Regions from separate parts of the Streptomyces sp. NPDC058086 genome, predicted to be linked through region 2. Evidence: riboswitches for the same ligand, from Rfam matches in the RefSeq annotation. Region 2 holds a riboswitch; the other holds the start of a gene.
What was found. A riboswitch is a leader RNA that binds a small molecule or an ion and turns the genes downstream of it on or off. The one in region 2 is predicted to bind ZMP and ZTP.
Positions count from the first base shown of each region.

Region 1: another riboswitch for ZMP and ZTP. It lies ahead of ACFVWD_RS12845 (bifunctional 5,10-methylenetetrahydrofolate dehydrogenase/5,10-methenyltetrahydrofolate cyclohydrolase); the one in region 2 lies ahead of ACFVWD_RS56220 (glycine hydroxymethyltransferase).

Region 1 covers NZ_JBHVST010000013.1:36,892-42,188, reverse strand. Annotated here, with positions in the region: gene ACFVWD_RS12865 (hypothetical protein) at 28-324, opposite strand; gene ACFVWD_RS12860 (nuclear transport factor 2 family protein) at 497-862, shown strand; gene ACFVWD_RS12855 (MarR family winged helix-turn-helix transcriptional regulator) at 887-1,516, opposite strand; gene ACFVWD_RS12850 (hypothetical protein) at 1,576-2,520, shown strand; ZMP/ZTP riboswitch at 2,538-2,624, shown strand; gene ACFVWD_RS12845 (bifunctional 5,10-methylenetetrahydrofolate dehydrogenase/5,10-methenyltetrahydrofolate cyclohydrolase) at 2,648-3,499, shown strand; gene ACFVWD_RS12840 (CU044_5270 family protein) at 3,576-4,562, opposite strand; gene ACFVWD_RS12835 (RNA polymerase sigma factor) at 4,555-5,118, opposite strand; gene ctaD (cytochrome c oxidase subunit I) at 5,224-5,297, shown strand, end outside.
Region 2 covers NZ_JBHVST010000201.1:2,557-7,853, forward strand. Annotated here, with positions in the region: gene ACFVWD_RS56215 (hypothetical protein) at 1-193, shown strand, start outside; gene ACFVWD_RS56220 (glycine hydroxymethyltransferase) at 244-1,740, opposite strand; ZMP/ZTP riboswitch at 1,722-1,809, opposite strand; gene rocD (ornithine--oxo-acid transaminase) at 1,936-3,141, shown strand; gene ACFVWD_RS56230 (glutathionylspermidine synthase family protein) at 3,277-4,464, opposite strand; gene ACFVWD_RS56235 (hypothetical protein) at 4,530-4,880, opposite strand; gene ACFVWD_RS56240 (DMT family transporter) at 5,036-5,297, shown strand, end outside.

The DNA.
Region 1 (5,297 bases), on a different contig from region 2:
GCCCTGGCCTGATCCAATCGACAGGCCCTAGGTCTGGAGGCCCGGGAGGAGTCCGGTGACGGGGGCGACCAGGTCGGTGACCTGGTGCAACTGATTGAGGTCGTTCAGGCGGTTGAGTCCGGCCAGTTGGTCGGGGATCCGCGGGATGTCGGCCTGGTGCTCCGCGGGGATGTCGCTGACGGCGAGCGCGTCGAGCTGGGTGATCGGGTTCAGCTTCCCCGCGTCCGGGGCCGCGGCGGCGGCCGCGGACGCCATCGGCGCGGCAAGGCCCGTGACACCGACAGCGAGACCAACGGCGGCGACCATACGTCGTGTTGAGATCATGCTTGCAGCAACGGCCCCGGACGGCGCGCGGTCACGGCCGTCCCCCGCTCCTCACCCGAGAGGCGCATCGCACCGGCTGGGCTTGCCGTGGGCCACGGGGCGGAGGACGCTCGGTAGAGAGGCCCTTCGCGGTCCCCTCCTTGCCGGACCGCGGCCTTCCAAGGAGGTCGACATGGGCACCATGGCAGGCCCCGCCTTCGACACCGAAGCGCTACGCCGGGGCATAGAAGGACAGAATGCGGCGGATCTCCTGTCGCTCTACGCGGACGACGCGGAAATGACGATCGTCGACCGCAACACCCAGCCAAGCCACCCGATGATCAAACACGGTCGCGGCGAGATCGCCGAGATGCTCAACGATGTCTACAGCCGCGACATGACCCACAAGTTGGAAGAGTGTGTCGTCCAGGGCGACCATGTCGCGTTCACCGAGTCCTGCCAGTACCCGGACGGCGTGCGGGTACTGGCCAGCTCGATGGTCTCGCTGCGCGACGGCAAGATCGTCGAACACACGCTGCTGCAGGCATGGGACGAGTAGGACGGAACTGGCCGAAGGTCCAGATCAACTCTCGCCTGACCTGGACCTTCTCGGCGAAGGCCGCGATGGGTCGCTCGCGCTCGGGGCGGCCTCGGCTGCCCCGACCAGTTTCCGCAGCAGGTCTGCGAGCGTCCGCTTCTCTGCTGGGGTCAGTACTGCGAGCAGCGCGTTCTCACCCCGGTCCTCCGACACCGCGTGCTGTTCGAACGCGGCGTATCCGGCGTCGGTGATCCGCACCTCCACACGACGCCGGTCGGCCGTGTGGTGGGTACGGGCGATCAGCCCCGCCTCCTCCAGTGGACCGAGCCGCGCCGACAGGGCGCCGCGGGTCAGCCCGAGCATGTCGGCGAGCTGCGAGGGGCTCGCCGCGTAGGGCGGGCCGAGTCTGCGCAGCATCAGCAGCACTTTGAACTGCCAGTGCTGCAGCCCGTCGGAGTCGAGCACGTCCCGACGGGCCTGGGCCGCGTGCCGGGCCAGGATCGCGAGCCGGACGAAGATCTCCTCCTTGACCGGATCCACCCAGTCGAGTTCCTTCACCCAGATCGCGACGTGCCGGTCGACCGAGTCCGCCGCCGAAGCCTGCCCCCGCGCGGCCTTCGCCTCCTCCGCCTTCAGGTCTCCCGCCTTCACGTCTCCCGCCCTCACATCTTCCATGCGCCCCTCCGTAGATGGTTTTCTTGTGGATAGTTTTTCTGATTACTACTTTTCCTGCCATGACGAACACCGCAAGTACCCTTCGTACGGTCGTGCCGCTCGACGAACTCATCGCCGTTGCAAGGGAGTTGAGGATCGGCGGTCGCTGGGAGCGCGCCACGCGTCTGCTCGACTCGGCCGAGGCGACCGATCCGCGAGCCCGTGCACGCCTCGCCGTGGCCGCCGCCGAAGTCGCCCTGGAGAGCGACTGGTTCGGCGGGACCGCCCTCGCGGGGCCACGGCTCGCCGCCGCCGAGGAGCTCGTCGAGGTGCTTATCGAGAGCCTCGCCGGGAAACCCGCCGATGAGACGCACCCCGACATCCGCTGGGACCTGGACTTCCATCGACTGCGCCACGGCTACCTCGGGCAGGTGCGCGTCGACGGTGCCTTCCGTGCCGGTCCCGACGGCAAGGACCCGGACGCGCTCGCCACTCTCCGCACGCACGCCGAGCGGCTCCGCGACCAGGCCCCGGACGACGTGCGCCGGGGCTGGTCCGAGATGTATCTGGGCCTCGTCGCCGACAATCTCTTCGCCGAGCGGGACCTCGCGCCCGGCCACTACGAAGCCGCGCTGCGCGCCGGTGCGGCAGGTGAGGCAGGCGAAGAAGGTGAAGCGGGCGACTCACACGACTCCGGTGACGACCTGCTCGCGCGTGAAGCGCTGCGGCACCTCGGTGATCACGACCACGACCGCGGTGACCACGCGCGGGCGAGGGAGCGATGGAGCAGGGCGACCGAGCTCGGCGCCCGGGCCGGGACCGTCCCCGGCACCCTCTCGCAGCAGCTGCTCCTGGCGGTGCTGGCACGCGACACGGGCGACGAGGCCGGGGCCGTCGCGCTGGTCCGCGAGATCGCCCGCTGGGCCGGGGCCATCGGCGCCGTGACCACCGAGGCACAGGCCAGGGGGTTCATGGCCGGGGTCGACCCGACGGCGCCGCCCGCTGCCGCCGAGTCGGGCAGCTGATCGTAGGAGCTACCCTGGTCGCGGGCCGTGACTGGCGCTGAGGTGGAGTACCACCGGGGAGCGGCCTGACGAACGGGTCTTTGCCGCGCGCCTGGGCGATTGTGTCAGCGACGCTCAGGAGTGGCTCATGTCCCAGGCCCAGCTCATGGACGGCGCGGCTCTCGCGCGCCGCATCGTCGAGGAGACCGCGAAGCGCGCGGCCGAACTCACCGGGCGCACGGGGATGGCGCCGTGTCTCGCGACGGTGCTGGTCGGCGAGGATCCCGCCTCGGTCACCTACGTCCGGATGAAGCAGAACCGCAGCCGCAAAGCCGGCATCGAGTCCCGGCACGTCGCCCTGCCCGCCGACACCACCACGGCCGAGCTGGTCGACACACTGAAGGCGCTGTCGGGCGACCCGACCGTGCACGGCATCCTGCTCCAGCACCCCGTCGGGCCGCACATCGACGAGCGGGCGGCGTTCGAGGCCATCGCGCCGGAGAAGGACGTCGACGGGGTGACGCTCAGCTCGTACTCGGCGATGAGCTTCGGGCTGCCGGGCTTCGTGTCCTGCACCCCGGGCGGCATCATGCGGCTCCTCGACCAGTACGACGTCGACCCGGCGGGCCGGCGCGCCGTCGTGGTGGGGCGCAGCGCGATCCTCGGCAAGCCGGTCGGGATGCTGCTGCTCGGCCGCGACGCGACGGTGACCTACTGCCACTCGCGGACGACCGGTCTTTCCTCGGTCGTCCGCGAGGCGGACATCGTGGTGGCCGCCGTGGGCCGGCCCCGGCTGATCCGCGGTGAGGACATCAAGCCGGGAGCCGTCGTGATCGACGCGGGCTACAACCCGGGGAACGTCGGCGACGTCGACTTCGACACCGCCCGCGAGCGGGCCCGGCTGATCACGCCGGTGCCGGGCGGTGTCGGCCCGATAACGATCGCGGTCCTGCTGGAGCAGACCGTGACCGGGGCCGAGCGCCAACTCGGCCTCCGATAGAGCGTTTCGGCTTCACTCACAGGGCTTCGAGCCTGCGTACAGCCTTTCGGCTTCGCTGACAGGGCTTCGGGTCCGCTCAGCGCATCCACGCGCTGTACGACATCACGTCCCCGGCCTTCACGCCGTACTCGGGATCGTCCTTGGTGACGGTGTCCTCGATCCCGAGTACGGCGCCGCTCCTCGGGTCGAGGATCAGCATCCGTCGCGCGGAGTGCGCGGTGTCGTCGTACACGTACGCCTGTCCCTGCCTGCCCAGCCGATCGGTGACCGCTCCGGCCGGGCGCAGGCCCTTCGCGTCGGCGAGGACACGGACGAGCGCGGCGTCCTCACGGGCGCCCAGCGTCCAGTTGTTCAGCAACTCGGCGACCGCGTCGAGAAGTTGGTATGTGCCCATGGTCTCGGTGCGGTCGATCTCCTCGAGGTAGGCGCGCAGCCGCTGGGCGTCGTGCGGCGGCCGGGCCACCGGCGGGGCGTCGCTCCAGCTCGGCGGGTAGGTCTGTCGGCTGAGGACGTGCCCGTCCTCGACCGTGCGGGGGACGGGGTCGGCGTCGGTGAGGACCGGCCTGCCCGGGTGGCGGGGGTCGGTCGCCACGACGAGTTCCGTGTGGCTGCCGTCGGCCTTCCAGCGGACCACGCGCTCCTCGGGGAGGGTGATCGGCGGCCGTGCCCCGGGCCCGGAGGTCAGGCCCATGCTCCAGGTCTGTACATGGGTGCCCTGGACGAGCCGCTGCGAGCCGGCGGACGCGGCCACTCGGTCGGCGAGCCGGTCCAGAGGTACGGGGGTGGAGCCCGCCTCGACGATCAGCGGGCGGGGTGCGGCCACGGCGGGGGTGGTGGTCGATCCCGACAGCGTGAGCGTCAGGACGACGACACCGACGGCGGCCGCGGCGCCGACGCTCCAGACCCAACGGCGCGGCGGACCGGGGCGCGTGCTGCGCCGTCCGCCGTGCAGCAGTTGGTTGAGGCGGCGCTCCGCGTGCTGGTCGAGGGGGCGGTCATGGAAGCCGGGGTCGGTGGACGGCACCGGGTTGGCGCGGCGCAGGATGTCGAGTTCGTCAGCCATGGCCGTGCTCCTTCGGGGTGTCGCGGCGGGGCGGGGCGGGGCCGCCGGCCGCGGTGATGTGCATACGGTCGATCTCGGCTCTGAGCCGGCGGCGGGCGCGGTGCAGGCGCATGGCCGCGGCACGGCTGCCGCAGCCGAGGGCGACGGCGACCTCGTCGACGCCGAGCTCCTCCCAGGCGGTGAGGCGCAGTACCTCCTGGTCGGCCGGGGAGAGCCGGGCCAGCGCCTCGTGCACCCAGTCGCCCGGCGACGCGGAGTCGGGGCTGTCGACGACCTGTCTGCCATGCGCGCTCTCGTCGTTGCCGAGCCGGTCGAGGAGCCTGCGGCGGCGCCCGTAGCCGCGTACGGCGTTGGCCAGGCAGTGGCGTGCCACCCCGTACAGCCAGGGAAGCGGGGACGGCGGGAGGTCGGACCGGCGCCGCCAGGCGACGGTGAAGACCTCCGCCACCACCTCCTCGACATCACTGCTCCGGCCGTCCAGTCGCCTCGCCACATAGCGGCTGACCGCCCAGTAGTGCTCGCGATAGGCAGCGGCGAAGGTCTCGTCGTTGCTCATAGTCCGTAGGTGTCCGGCAGGTACGCGATCGTCACAGGTGTCGGTGTGACGCTCGTCGCTTCACCCAAGTGTGACGGTGGGCCCGGCGCCGGACACAGGCGGGGCATGGAAAGCACCACAGTCACGACGCCGCCCGGGGCCCTTCCCACGCGTGCGCGGCGTCCTGGACTCGCCGCGGT
Region 2 (5,297 bases):
GCTGATCGAGGCCGCAGCAGGCGCACCGGCCTCGAAACGGGGTGTCGGGGAGCGTGCGCGACGGGTGCTGCCCGGGCTGGGCGCGGGTCTGCTCCTCGGCGTCGGCGGCACCGTCCTCGTACGCCGCGCGGCGGCCCGGCGGGATGGCGCCGGACCGCCGCGGGAACCACGACAGGAGCTGATCGATCTGTAGGACCCGAAGGGCCTGGCCTGTAGGACCCGAAGGGCCTGGCCGGGAGTGGGTCAGCCGAGGTCGATCTCCGGGTAGAGCGGGAACGGGGCCAGCAGGTCGGTGGCGCGGTGGGAGATCTCGTCGGAGATCTTCGGGTCCAGGACGTGCTGGGCCTTGGAGGGGGCGCCCTTGGCGGTGGTGCCGGGCTCGGCGGCGGTGAGGACGCGGTCGATGAGACCGGCGATCTCGTCCATCTCGGTGATACCCAGGCCACGGGTGGTCAGCGCGGGCGTGCCGATACGGATGCCGGAGGTGTACCAGGCGCCGTTCGGGTCGGCGGGGATGGCGTTGCGGTTGGTGACGATGCCCGAGTCGAGCAGCGCGGACTCCGCCTGGCGGCCGGTGAGGCCGTAGGAGGAGGCGACGTCGATCAGGTTGAGGTGGTTGTCCGTGCCGCCGGTGACCAGGGTGGCGCCGCGCCTCATCAGGCCCTCGGCGAGGGCGCGGGCGTTGTCGACGACGGCCTGGGCGTAGTCGCGGAACTCGGGGCGGCGGGCCTCGGCGAGCGCGACGGCCTTGGCCGCCATGACGTGCGGGAGGGGGCCGCCGAGCACCATCGGGCAGCCGCGGTCGACCTGCTCGGCGAGGCTCTCGTCGCACAGGACCATGCCGCCGCGCGGGCCGCGCAGCGACTTGTGCGTGGTGGTGGTGACGATCTGGGCGTGCGGGACGGGGTCGAAGTCGCCGGTGAGGACCTTGCCCGCGACCAGACCGGCGAAGTGCGCCATGTCGACCATCAGGGTCGCGCCGACCTCGTCGGCGATCTCCCGCATGATCCGGAAGTTCACCAGGCGGGGGTAGGCGGAGTAGCCGGCGACGATGATCAGCGGCTTGAACTCACGGGCCGACGTCCGCAGCGCCTCGTAGTCGATGAGGCCGGTGGCGGGGTCGGTGCCGTAGGAACGCTGGTCGAACATCTTTCCTGAGATGTTCGGACGGAAGCCGTGGGTGAGGTGGCCGCCGGCGTCCAGGGACATGCCGAGCATGCGCTGGTTGCCGAAGGCCTGGCGCAGCTCGGCCCAGTCGGCCTCGGAGAGGTCGTTGACGTTGCGGACCCCGGCCTTCGCGAGGGCCGGGGCCTCGACGCGGGCGGCGAGGACGGCCCAGAAGGCGACCAGGTTGGCGTCGATGCCGGAGTGCGGCTGGGCGTAGGCGTGCTCGGCGCCGAAGAGCTCGCGGGCGTGCTCGGCGGCGAGGGCCTCGACGGTGTCGACGTTGCGGCAGCCGGCGTAGAAGCGGCGGCCGACGGTGCCCTCGGCGTACTTGTCGCTGAACCAGTTGCCCATGGCCAGCAGGGTGGCCGGGGAGGCGTAGTTCTCCGACGCGATCAGCTTGAGCATGTCGCGCTGGTCGGCGATTTCCTGACCGATGGCGTCGGCGACGCGGGGCTCCACGGCCCGGATCACGTCGAGGGCGCTGCGGAAGGCGGTGGACTCGGTGGAGAGGGGCTCGGGCATTGACGGCCTCCGGACGTGGCGTTCAGCGTTCACGGGTCGGCCCAGGCGCACGGCACACAGTTCATGGGGCCGCTCCCCGATGGTCGGTCCCATCCCAGCGCGCCAGTCACGGCCCCGTCGGCCAGCCTACCGGGCGCGCCGGATCGCCGGGTTCCCCCGTCCACCATGCGAGCGACGATAAGAAGAGAGCCACGAGCCCGACCCCCGTGCGGCAGCGATCCCCGCGCTGCAGGAAACGGAGATCCCGTGACCACCACCGAACGACTCATCGCCTCCGCCGACGCGCACGGCGCGCACAACTACCACCCGCTGCCGGTCGTCGTGGCGACGGCGGACGGGGCCTGGATGACGGACGTCGAGGGCCGCCGCTTCCTCGACCTGCTGGCCGGCTACTCGGCACTGAACTTCGGACACGGCAACCGGCGGCTGCTCGACGCGGCCCGGGCGCAGTTGGAGCGGGTGACGCTGACCTCGCGGGCCTTCCACCACGACCGGTTCGCCGACTTCTGCGCGCAGCTCGCGCAGCTGTGCGGCATGGAGATGGTGCTGCCGATGAACACGGGTGCGGAGGCGGTGGAGACCGCCGTGAAGACGGCCAGGAAGTGGGGGTACCGCGTCAAGGGCGTCCCCGACGGCCGGGCGAGGATCGTCGTGGCGAGCGACAACTTCCACGGCCGTACGACGACACTCATCAGCTTCTCCACGGACGCGGAGGCGCGGACGGACTTCGGGCCGTTCACGCCGGGCTTCGACATCGTGCCGTACGGGGACCTGGCCGCGCTGCGGGCGGCGGTCACCGAGGAGACGGTCGCGGTGCTGCTGGAGCCGATCCAGGGCGAGGCGGGCGTGCTGGTGCCGCCTCCCGGCTACCTCGCCGGGGTGCGGGACCTGACGCGGGAGCGGAACGTCCTCTTCGTCGCGGACGAGATCCAGTCCGGGCTGGGGCGCACGGGCCGCACCTTCGCGTGCGAGCACGAGGGCGTGGTGCCGGACGTGTATGTACTGGGCAAGGCGCTCGGGGGCGGGGTCGTGCCGGTGTCGGCGGTGGTGTCGAGCAGGGAGGTGCTCGGGGTGTTCCGGCCCGGTGAGCACGGGTCGACGTTCGGCGGGAACCCGCTGGCCTGCGCGGTGGCCCTTGAGGTGATCGCGATGCTGCGGTCGGGCGAGTACCAGCGGCGCGCCGCGGAACTGGGTGACCACCTGCACCGGGAGCTGGGGCTGCTGACGGGCACGGGCCATGTGACGGCGGTGCGCGGACGGGGGCTGTGGGCGGGCGTCGACGTCGCCCCCGAGTACGGCACGGGACGCGAGATCTCCGAGCGGCTGATGGACCGGCGTGTCCTGGTCAAGGACACCCACGGGGTCACGGTCCGGATCGCCCCGCCACTGGTCATCAGCAAGGAGGACCTGGACTGGGGGCTGGCCCAGCTGCGTGCCGTGCTCGGTGCCTGAGCGCTCCGCTGGAAGCGCCGTGATGAACCCGCGGGCCGTCCGTGGCTGGCCGCGCCCACGCGGCGGAGCCGCATGATGTCAGAGCCCCGCGCCCCCGAGGGGCGCGGGTACCGCAGCGGACTTCGCCGGAGCCGCTCAGAGGATCACGTGCGGCAAAAAACGGGCGTACTCGTCCGTGATCAGCCCGGACGACTCGCGAATGCCGAGACCGGCGGACTCCCCCTCCACCGCCCAGGCGCCCAGGACCACGTGGTTGCCGTCGAACGCGGGCAGCGGGGCCAGCTCCTGGTAGCAACAGGGCTCGTCCTCGCGTACGACGGGGGCGGCGCCCGGTGCGTGCACCGTCACCCCCGCGCCCTCGCGGCCGAGGAGCGGCTTGGCGACGTAGCCCTGGGTGGTGGCCAGCTCCCGGGGTCCGTCGAGGTAGGCGGGGAGGAGGTTGGGGTGGCCCGGGTACAGCTCCCAGAGGACGGCGAGGAGGGCCTTGTTGCTGAGGAGCATCTTCCAGGCGGGCTCGATCCACAGGGTCGTGCCCGTACCGCCGCCGTTGTCGAGGGTGTCCAGGACGTGGTCGGCGAAGCGGTCGGTGGTGAGCCACTCCCAGGGGTAGAGCTTGAAGCAGCTGCGGATGAAACGGAGCTGGTTGTCGACGAAGCGGCCGGAGAGGGGGTCCCAGCCGATCTCCTCCACCGAGATCCAGTCGGTGTCGAGGCCCGCCTGCTCCGCCGTCTCCTTCAGGTACGCGACGGTCATGAGGTCCTCGCCGAGTTCGTCGGCGGCGGAGTGCGCGAAGTAGAGGGGGCTACCCGGCGGGAGGAGGGCGGCCTGCTTCTTCCAGGCGGCGACGAGGCGTTCGTGGAGGGAGTTCCACTGGTCGGCGCCGGGGAAACGGTCCTCCATCCAGAACCACTGGGGGCTCGCCGCCTCGACGAGGGAGGTCGGGGTGTCGGCGTTGTACTCCAGCATCTTGGCGGGGCCCGTGCCGTCGTAGCGCAAGTCGAAACGGCCGTAGACGGAGGGGAGTTCGCCGCGGCGCCGCCAGGCCTCGGTGACCGCCCGCACGATGCGCGGGTCGGTGATGCCGAGGTCGGCGAAACGGTTCTCCGTGACGATGTGCTCGGCCGCCGCCAGGCACATGCGGTGCAGTTCCTCGACGACCTCCTCCAGCGCCTCCACCTCCGGGAGCGAGAAGGCGTAGTACGCGCTCTCGTCCCAGTAGGGGCGCAGGGAGTCGTCCGGGTAGCGGGTCAGGGGGTAGATGAGGCCCTGTTGCTCGACGGTCTGCTGCCAGCCGGCGCGGGGCTCGATGGTGCGGCGTTCCATGGCGTACGGGTCCGATCGGTGCTGGGCGCGCGGCCTGCGGGTGCGGTGACGTGGTGTCGCGTCGCTCAGCCGCCGGAGCTGCCCTTGCCGCTGCCGAAGCCGCCGCGGTCGACGGAGTGGTGGCTGCCGCCGCTGGTGCTGCTGCCGGATCCCTTGCTCGCCTTGGTGAAGGAGCCGCCGTCGATCCAGCCGCTCTTCTTCTTGCCGCCGTAGTACCAGCCGCTGCTGACCGAGGACTTGGTGGTCTTGCAGTTCTTGTCGGCGACGACCTTGTAGCCCCTGGCCGAGGTGTAGCTGTCGCGGTCGACGCAGCGCTTGTCCGGCTCCGAGGAGCAGGCGGTGAGGGCCGCCGCGAGGAGTCCCATGCCGCCGAGTACGACCGTGCCCGAGCGCAGTTGCCGTCGTGTGTCCGCCATCTTCGATCCCCCGTTTGTCGTGACAGTGCGTTCTGTTGAGCGTCCTGGTGGGCGCCCTGCTGGGCGCAAGCGATCAGATTAGGGAACGGCTCTGACAGGTGGGCGGCAGCCCCCTCGTTTTCGGCGTCCCCTACAGTCACTTCGTGCTCTTTGGAATGGTGTGCGCACTTGGCGCGGCGGTCTGTTTCGGTACGGCGACGGTGTTGCAGGCGATCGCCGCGCGGGCGGCGGCCGACAGCGGCGGCTCGGGCGGGGACGCGGCGCTGCTGCTGCGGGCGCTGCGGCAGTGGCGGTATCTCGCGGGCCTCGCGCTGGACGGGCTCGGCTTCCTGCTGCAGATCGCGGCACTTCGCTCCATCCCCATCTACGCGGTCGGGGCGGCGCTGGCGGCGAGCCTCGCGGTGACGGCGGTGGTCG